Regions from separate parts of the Virgibacillus dakarensis genome, predicted to be linked through region 2. Evidence: riboswitches for the same ligand, from Rfam matches in the RefSeq annotation. Region 2 holds a riboswitch; each other region holds the start of a gene.

Region 1 (3,280 bases), on a different contig from region 2:
GGATTTGCCGTTGGAGTTTGTAACCGCCATCTTTTATTTCCCCTTTTTCATCGGAGCCCACTTGCTGATCAAAATAAGTGTGAAACAGGTTCTTTAGCTGGTTCATTTCCTGTTCGATTTCTTTCTTTTTCTTGTTAAGATCATAATATTTGGCCAATGTTTCCCCAGTAATAAACGAATCATGCTCGATCATGATACCACTCCCTATAAAAAGCACTTGATAGTGAATCTTATTGCGGAAGGTGAGGGATTATTACTCGTATTTTTGGTAATTGTTACAGTGTCGGAGTATATCAATCAAAGTTATGTTAGAAAACTCCTCCTGCCCTTCAAAACTTTTTATAGAAAATATTGAATGTTGATGGCATAAATGCTATCATATTGGTAATAATATAATAAAGGATAAAAAAATGAGTGAATCCGGTAAATTTAAAATAATATACGAAGGAAATGTAAGTGAATTTGAAAAGCAAATTTTATACAATTCGGATCAAGAAGTTATAAAGGGTAAGCCTGGGGGTTGGTGCCAATTGGCAGATGTTTATGCACGGCAACTTGCCATAATTAGTCACAATCCTTATCCAGAGGAACTTGACGGGGGAAAATCAATGGATGACGAAACACCTCCATCTGTAAACATATTTATAAAAACACCATATATGGGAACCTTTATAGGTGGGGTATACAAGGCGGATGGGCTGGGAATCATCGGATTATTTATACGATCCATAATTATCATAAGGTAATCATGCTTTATTACTTTGACAAGCAATACAATGGCTTAATTAAGCGAAGGGATATCGTTCCTGCTGAATTAACATATGAGAAATATTGTGCTTTAGATCCGAATCTTTATTAAGTGTAAGGAGGTCTTAAAATGAGCGACTTTTTTAAAAAGTACTCTGAAATCCGTGGAGAAAATCATGTGCAAACCCTGCAACTGGAAGGACGTATAGCGGTACAAATTAAAACAATACGTAAAAGCCTAAACTTGTCTCAGCAAGGTCTTGCGGATTTGGCAGGTGTCCCCAAATCCACAATAGGGAGAATTGAAGCTGGTTTAACTAGCCCTAGGGTGGAAACATTATTGCAACTATCCAGAGCTTTGGATACCCCCTTTATTATCGATGGAACTAATAACAGTGACAACCACAATTTATATATACAGGTATAGTATAGGATGAACTTCACTCCGATCATAATTAATAAAAAACGAAGCAAAGCACCAATTTTGCTTCGTTCCCTATTTAATCACCGATCACGCAAAGCCTCATTTAACATATCCGGATCATTCGTAAACTATTCCGGTCACGCCCCAGTCCAATAACTCTTTCATACCTTCTCTGGTATTTACCGTATTGGGGTGATAAGTAAGTTATGCTAACGAGCTTTGTGCACATACATCCTAGTCAATCTTCTTACGGCTTATATCAATTCCCACTGTGTATTGTTCAATTTGGCTCCATTCTAAAACGGTAATTGTTACAGGTCTATAAGTACGAAATTAAGGATGCATAATTCAAGGTAAAAATAAAACTTTTATTTTTTTCTTGACATTCAGAACAGATAGATGTAATTTAAATAATAACAATTTCAATATGCAATTTTTTCTTATCCAGAGAGGTGGAGGGACTGGCCCTTTGAAGCCTCGGCAACAGACTCGAGAAAGAGTACTGTGCCAATTCCAGAAGCGTAATGCTTGAAGATAAGAGGAGCGAATAGCTATGGTAACGAAACCTCTTCTTATTTCAGGAAGGGGGTTTTTTGATTGTCAATACAAAGGCCCCTCGTAATCTAGCAGGGAATGAGAGGTGTTGCGGGGAGTATCAAAACCAATTTTGCTGCAATCATGTTGTTCGTTAAACCAGGAACATAAAAAAAGAGGAAAGAGGGAATAGAATATGTCTATTACATTAACGAAAGCACCATTTAAAGCTGATCATGTCGGAAGCTTGCTCCGTCCAGAAAATTTGCATCTGGCAAGAAAGGAATTCAAGGAAGGAAACATCTCTGTTGAACAACTACGTGAGGTAGAAACAAAGGAAATCAAGCGGATCGTTGACAAGCAGATTGAAGTCGGCTTGAAAGCTGTAACCGATGGCGAGTTCAGACGCAGATTCTGGCATACGGATTTCCTGGAACATTTAAACGGCGTAGAAGGCTATGTTCCTGAAACGGGCTACATTTTTCATGGCAATGAGGAAACAGAAAGGTACAATGTTCGAAACACAGGAAAGATTTCGTTCAATCCAGATCACCCGTTTATCAAAGACTTTATCCTGTTTAATGAAATTGTAGGAGGCCGTGCAGTTGCCAAGCAAACAATCCCGAGCCCTAACCAATTATTTAACGAAGGCATCCGCGCTGAAACTATCTATCCGGACATCGAGGAATATGCAGATGATATTATCCAAACCTACCGGGATGCGATAAAGGCATTTTATGAAGCTGGTGTACGATACTTGCAGTTTGATGATGTTTATATTGCCGGACTTTCTTCACCAAACATTCCGTTCAACGACGGTAAATACTCCAGAGATCAGCTAATTGATTTGGCACTGCGAGTTGTTAACAGCGTGTTGGAAGGAAAACCAGTAGATTTGCATGTGACAACCCATCTATGTCGTGGAAACTACCGATCTAACTGGGCATTTGCCGGAAGTTATGAACTTATTGCCCCAACACTATTTGCCAAAGAAAACGTAAATGGATTCTTCCTGGAATATGACGATGATCGTTCAGGTGATTTTAAACCATTGGAATATATTCCAAACGGAGGGGCTCAAGTCGTACTTGGACTTGTCACATCCAAATTTGGTGAGTTGGAAGACAAAGAAAAAATTAAGGCGCGGATTAAGGAAGCTTCGCAATATGTACCGCTCGAGCAATTAGCCCTGAGCCCACAATGTGGATTTGCTTCTACCCATCATGGAAATAAATTGACAGAAGAGGAACAGTGGGAGAAGCTGAAATTTATTGCCGATATTGCGAATGAAGTTTGGGGATTTTGACATTTTGCCAAGTCGACTAAAGACTAAGAAAGCAATACCAGATTTGTCAGCAAAAAATTTTATTCAGAGGAATTGGGTTGGCAGCCGGGTTATGGCCTTAAACCTAAACTTGGTGAGCGTTGAAATGTCCAAAGATAAGAAGATTTTCATTAGGAACTTCCTATTAGGAGGTTCCGTTTTTTATTTTAAACACGAGAGCTAAGAAATGAAGGATAGATATGCTGCCAAAATGTAACAATCAACATATGGAACATGACTAGTAGAACATA
Region 2 (3,280 bases):
AATTGGTACGAGCTGGATTACAGCAGCATTTATTGAAGCGGCACAAGATGTAACGGATATGAGACTTACCGCTGTCTATTCGCGGTCAGAACAGAAAGCAAAACAATTTGCAGAGACGCACGGTGCATGTAATGTTTTTACGGATATAGAGGAAATGGCAGAAAGCGAACAGATTGATTGTGTGTATATTGCTTCCCCAAACGCATTACATTACGAACAGGCGCTCACGTTTTTAAACCATAACAAGCACGTAATTTGTGAGAAACCCATTTTTTCCAATATAACAGAATTGGAAAAAGCGTATCAAATTGCTGAAAAAAATGGTGTATTTTTAGTTGAAGCGATGCGTAATGTACATATGCCAAACCTGCTAGTACTAAAGGAAAGAATAGAAAAGGCTGGACAACTAAGGAATGTTGTCTTGAATTATGCGAAATATTCTTCCCGGTATGATGCAGTTTTAAATGGCGAAGAACCCAATATATTTTCATTACATTATTCAGGTGGGGCGCTAGTAGATTTAGGTGTCTATCCAATTGCAATAGCCATTTTCTTATTCGGAAAACCAGAACGGATTACCTATGCGCCAGTACTAATTCGGACAGGTGTGGATGGCAGTGGCACCCTTGTACTTAACTATTCGGATTTCACGTGTACGATCTTTTGCTCTAAAATTTCCACTTCCTATAATCCATCCGAAATTCAAGGGGAACAAGGAACGTTTACCATTGATGATATCGGTACGGTTGCTAATATAGCGTTCATTGATATTCACTCCGGACATAAAGAACGGATTGCCAGTAAGCATGAAGAAAAAGATATGTTTTATGAAATCGAACATTTCGTCCAAATGATCAAAACAAATAACCAAGCAGAATATAAAAGACTAAAACAATTAAGCTGCGATATCCTCACCATAACCGAAGCAGCTAGAAAAGAAAACAAAATAGTGTATAAAAATAAACAATAACAAAAAGTATCCATGTACTATAAAATGTAGGAAGAGCATCTCTCAGTTTGGGAATGCTCTTTTTGCATACCAGATATAATGGAACACACTCATTCGCCACTCGAACAAGGAATCTGTCCCCTCTTCACCTAGTGTCGGGCACTTCAGCTTTAATGCTGTATATAAGTTAGCTGCTGGGACGAGAAGTTTGTTCCGTGCCATTTCCAACCTCTGTGTCTAAAGACCTGTTTTTGTAAATAGTATTGACATAAGCTCTTATATAATATACAATTCCTATCAAAATAGTATGATTTGAGTTTTCTTATCAAGAGAAGTGGAGGGAAAGGCCCTATGAAACTTCGGCAACAGGTTACATGAAACGCTGTGCCAAATCCTGCAGGCTACATGTCTGGAAGATAAGAAGAGAACAGGTACCCGAAAACCCTCTTCTTATGCAGTAAGAAGGGGTTTTTGCTCTAGTTGAACACGCTACTTTCTTTTCAACAATCATTTTTACGGGAGGGAAGGTTAATGGGAAAGTTTTCGGTTACGTATGATCATTTCCCGGGTGATCCTTTTAAAAATTTTAATCCAGTTGATGACTCAAAAGGAGCATCTGCGGTAGTAGAATGGGCTTACGAGTCATACGGAAACAATGTTGTTTACGCTTGTAGCTTCGGTGCAGAAGGAGTTGTATTAATCGATCTAATTTCCAAAGTGAAAAAGGATGCAAAAATCGTTTTTTTGGATACGGGAATTCATTTTCAGGAAACCTATGATCTGATTGAAAAGGTAAAAGAAAAGTACCCTGATCTCAATATCCAACTAAAAAAACCGGATATAACTTTGGAAGAACAAGCAGCAGCTTATGGTTCTGCTTTATGGAAGCGAAACCCTGACCAGTGTTGTTTTATTCGGAAAATAAAACCGTTGGAAGAGGTACTGGACGGTTATCCCGCTTGGATATCGGGTCTTCGCAGAGAACAGTCTGCCGGTAGAAAACATACGGATTTTGTAAATAAGGATGACCGGTTTAAGTCCATTAAGGTTTGTCCGCTAATCCATTGGACGTGGGAAGATGTTTGGACATATATCAACGTAAACAACTTAGCATACAATGAATTACATGATCGTGGTTATCCAAGTATTGGCTGTATCCCTTGTACCTCCCAAGTTATTGATTCCAGTAATTCCCGTGCTGGCAGATGGGAAGGATTCAATAAAACAGAATGTGGTCTGCATACTTCCGGGAATAGCGCACAGTAGCTTTCCTTATACGTAACAGACAAGGGAAACGTTTATTTTCAAATATGAGTAAAACGATTAGTTTAATTATATTTATAACGTTTAAAAAAGAACAAAGGCGCAAGCGCCCGATTAGCGGCGTATATGCTGCGCCCTGCCAAGCAGGGTGGTTCGGTGTTGCCGCGCAAAGCGGCGGTTTTAACCGAACATTCTTACCGTAGGAGATAAAGGAAACACGACGACCAAAGGGAGTCGATGTTGACTTATCGTACGGAGGCGAGGGAAGTCCACTATAGCTTTAGCGCTGGAGCCGGACGTGGCTTACTCTGCTGAGAGCAGAATAGAGCCTAAATTTATATACTTTCTTATCTTATGAAAAAAACGAATGCCTGGGGAGCAACAACGGACTCGGGGGGTATCTGCTGGCGAAAGGGGTGACGGTAATCGAAAAGAGTAGATTCATGAACGTGATGCATGCTGGAATACAATGATCAAAATTTTCTTTGTGAGGTGGATACCTTTTGGAATTACAAGTAAATAATAGTCCGTTTAGTCAAGAACAAATCGATACATTGCAACGTCTTCTTCCATCCTTGACAGAGACACAAAAGGCCTGGCTCAGTGGATACTTGGCGGCTTTCCAAGCACAAGCAGGAACAGTTGTGCCGAATCAGGAAGCAGTCTCAACAAATGCCGCTCAACCTGTTTTAAGGGAAGTAACAATCCTATTTGGATCCGAGACAAGTAATGGGCAGACGTTGGCGGAAGAGCTAACCAAAAAGATTAAAGAACAGGGCTTTAAGGCAACCTGTTCAGCGTTAGATGATTTTAAAGTGAAAAAAATAAAGGATGTTCAGGATTTGCTGATTGTAACAGCTACGCATGGGGAAGGAGATCCACCAGATAATGCCATTTCCTTTTATGAATATTTGCATAGCAGGCGGGCCCCGAAACTGAAGGATTTGCGATTTTCTGTGCTTTCCCTGGGAGACCAGTCGTATGAGTTTTTCTGTCAAACCGGCAAGGATTTTGATAAACGATTGGAAGAATTGGGGGGAGAAAGACTTTATCCTCGGATCGATTGTG
Region 3 (3,280 bases), on a different contig from region 2:
GGACAGCCCTGAACTAGTAAACGAATCGCCATATGAGAAAGCATGGATGGTTGTGGTTGAGCCTTCTGATGAATCGGAAATAGACGAATTGTTATCTGCTGAAAAATACGAAGAGGTTATTCAGGAAGATTAATCAGATAAAATTAGAACGCATTCGAGGCTGACTTTGCACTCCAATTAAAAGGTGTAGAGTCAGCCTTATTCGCATCATATTATAGTTGTAAGCAGCTTTTTGCTTGATTTGGTAAGGAGTGCTGTGGGATCATGACACATGAATCAGACAAAGTCATTATTGTTGAGGGGTTAACCGATAAAAAGCAAATCAAAAAAGTAATCACGGAGGATGTTGAAATAATTTGTACGAATGGCACGCTCGGTGTGGAACGGTTTGATGAGCTTTTGTATACGTATGATTTGGATAATAAGGATGTCTTCATTTTAGTTGATGAGGATGAATCAGGGATAAAGCTGCGTAAACAATTAGCACGGGAGCTCCCCCATGCAGAGCATATTTACGTAAACAGTGAATATCGGGAAGTAGCAACGACGCCTGAACAAATCCTTGCAACCGTATTAGTAAGCAAACGAATCGCGGTCAATCCGATATTTTTGGTGTAGGGTGATAGTTTTGCAACAGATTACAGACGAAACATTGACTGGAGATCATTATTTACTATATATTTACACCCCGTTTTGCGGTACATGTGCATTGGCAAGATCGATGCTGGACAAAATTGAAGCGGTGCATCATGAGGACATTTTTTATGAAATGAATGCTGCACTGCATCCCGATTTTATGCAAGATAACAAAATCGAAAGTGTGCCATGTCTGCTGATAAAACAAGATGGGGAAATCAAAGAAAGCGTTTATGCGTTCCGTTCGATCGGGAACATTTACAGTTATTTGCTGAAATATAAACCGGAGTTGTTCGCTAATAATTCATAATTAGCGGACTATTACTTTTTGCATTGACACGTGTTTCGGTAAGTGCTAGTATTTTACTTATCATTTTTAAATTAAATACGACTTATCTCTTATCTTGAGCGGTGGAGGGACTGGCCCTATGAACCCGCGGCAACCTTCAGGTGTATTTGAAAGGTGCCAATTCCTGCAAAGTAATCCTTTGACAGATGAGGGGACGTGAGACTTTTTATAGATACGTCTTTCTGTTCTCTTGCAGAAAGGCGTTTTTGGTTTCAATGGGCATAATAAGAGATATGTAAGAGGTTTTGATAATGAAATCAGCAATTCGCCGATTTCTTCCAATCCGACCTCTGGCTTCCGACCTCTGAAAATGCAAGGCGGATGCCGAGTTATTGCTAAGGAGGATTATTCGTGATTTCAATTGAAGGATTAAGCAAAATTTTTACATCCAATAAAAAGCAAATCACTGCCGTTGATGACTTAACACTTGCAATTAAGGAAGGCGGGATTTTCGGTGTGATTGGCTACAGTGGTGCCGGTAAGAGTACGTTTGTCAGATTGCTTAACCGGTTAGAGGAGCCGTCTAGCGGACGGGTTATTATAGATGATCAAGACATTACGGCCATGAATTCTAATCAGCTCCGGCTGGCGAGACAGGAAATTGGGATGATTTTTCAGCATTTTAATTTGCTATGGTCGCGGACAGTAAAGGATAATATTGCGTTTCCTTTGGAAATTGCTGGAGTGCCAAAAGCGGAACGGGAGAGGCGGGTTCGGGAGCTGATCGATTTGGTTGGACTTTCTGAACGGGAAAATGCCTATCCGTCACAGCTGAGCGGCGGGCAAAAGCAGCGAGTCGGGATTGCCAGAGCACTTGCCAACAATCCAAAAGTGCTGCTTTGCGATGAGGCTACCTCAGCACTTGACCCGGAAACGACCAACGCGATTTTAGATTTGCTGGTGGATATTAATAAAAAGCTGGGCCTGACGATTATTTTAATTACCCATGAAATGCACGTTATTCGTAAAATTTGCCGGCAGGTTGCCGTAATGGAAAATGGAAAGATCGTTGAACAAGGTGACGTGCTGGATGTGTTTTTACGGCCAAAGCAGCAAGTGACGAAAAAATTTGTTGAGCAGGTAATGGGTACACAGGATGAGAATGAAGGAATACAGGACTTGATTAATGCCTATGATCATGGAAAGATTGTTCGCCTTCATTTTATCGGGGAAACGGCAAACCAGGCACTGATTAGTCAAGTGGCGAAGAAATATAAGGTTGATATTAACGTTTTACAGGGAAAAATTACCCAAACGCAAGCTGGCGCCTATGGAACGCTGTTTGTACAAATAGAAGGAGAAACAGAAGAAATGGACAAGGCAATCGGCTTTATCACCAAAACCTCGGTTGAAGTGGAGGTGATCCGTGATGTTAACTGATTTATTTCCCAATTTGGATGTTGAGGACCTTTGGGGAGCAATCTATGAAACGTTTTATATGACGATACTTTCACTCGTTGGAACGTTAATCTTGGGGATCCTGCTCGGTTTGCTATTATACCTGACTGCGAAGGGTGGGATTTGGCAAAATAAATTAATTAACCTTGTTGTCGCAGCAATCGTAAACATATTTCGAGCGATTCCGTTTATCATCTTGATTTTACTGTTATTTCCATTTACCGACTTTTTAATTGGTACGATTCGTGGCCCCAATGCTGCCTTACCAGCATTGATTATCGGATCAGCCCCATTTTATGGAAGGCTTGTGGAAATTGCTTTGAAGGAAGTGGATAAAGGTGTGGTGGAAGCGGCGAAAGCAATGGGTGCCAAAACACGAACGATTATTTTTCGGGTGTTACTTCCTGAATCCATGCCCGCATTGGTTTCAGGGCTGACCGTAACGGCGATTGCACTGATTGGTTATACAGCAATGGCTGGTGTCATTGGCGCTGGTGGTTTAGGGAATTATGCTTATTACTTTGGATTTCAGCGGCGTAATTTTGATATTGTCTTTATTTGTACCGTCGTTATTGTTTTAATCGTATTTATTTTTCAGTTTATTGGCGACTTTATTTCCAATAAATTAGATAAAAGATAAAAAGGGGAGTTCATCATGAAAAAGATTTTAGCATTTGTATCTATATCGTTGGTACTCGTAATAGCAGCATGTGGCGGGTCTGATGAAAGCAAAGGTGACGATGAAAATACAACCATTAAAGTTGGGGCAACCAGTGTGCCGCATGCAGAAATTTTGGAAGAAGCAAAACCACTTCTGAAAGAAAAAGGAATCACACTTGAAATTGAGGAATACCAGGATTATGTATTACCAAACGACGCCTTGGCAGATGGTGATCT

Evidence for each region. Region 2 has a riboswitch for S-adenosylmethionine ahead of CZ382_RS03570 (phosphoadenylyl-sulfate reductase). Riboswitches for the same ligand answer to the same signal wherever they lie in the genome.
Region 1: another riboswitch for S-adenosylmethionine. It lies ahead of CZ382_RS17450 (5-methyltetrahydropteroyltriglutamate--homocysteine S-methyltransferase); the one in region 2 lies ahead of CZ382_RS03570 (phosphoadenylyl-sulfate reductase).
Region 3: another riboswitch for S-adenosylmethionine. It lies ahead of CZ382_RS21200 (methionine ABC transporter ATP-binding protein); the one in region 2 lies ahead of CZ382_RS03570 (phosphoadenylyl-sulfate reductase).

What each region holds. Positions count from the first base shown of each region.
Region 1 is NZ_LT732554.1:1,607,691-1,610,970, forward strand. Features, by position in the region: gene CZ382_RS17435 (hypothetical protein) at 1-193, opposite strand, end outside; gene CZ382_RS17440 (hypothetical protein) at 411-746, shown strand; gene CZ382_RS17445 (helix-turn-helix domain-containing protein) at 878-1,174, shown strand; SAM riboswitch class I at 1,609-1,712, shown strand; gene CZ382_RS17450 (5-methyltetrahydropteroyltriglutamate--homocysteine S-methyltransferase) at 1,902-3,011, shown strand.
Region 2 is NZ_LT732553.1:710,656-713,935, forward strand. Features, by position in the region: gene CZ382_RS03565 (Gfo/Idh/MocA family protein) at 1-970, shown strand, start outside; gene CZ382_RS23635 (hypothetical protein) at 1,013-1,171, opposite strand; SAM riboswitch class I at 1,269-1,372, shown strand; gene CZ382_RS03570 (phosphoadenylyl-sulfate reductase) at 1,481-2,215, shown strand; gene CZ382_RS03575 (assimilatory sulfite reductase (NADPH) flavoprotein subunit) at 2,716-3,280, shown strand, end outside.
Region 3 is NZ_LT732554.1:2,438,680-2,441,959, forward strand. Features, by position in the region: gene gcvH (glycine cleavage system protein GcvH) at 1-133, shown strand, start outside; gene CZ382_RS21190 (toprim domain-containing protein) at 265-618, shown strand; gene CZ382_RS21195 (thioredoxin family protein) at 629-946, shown strand; SAM riboswitch class I at 1,033-1,138, shown strand; gene CZ382_RS21200 (methionine ABC transporter ATP-binding protein) at 1,337-2,365, shown strand; gene CZ382_RS21205 (methionine ABC transporter permease) at 2,355-3,023, shown strand; gene CZ382_RS21210 (MetQ/NlpA family ABC transporter substrate-binding protein) at 3,039-3,280, shown strand, end outside.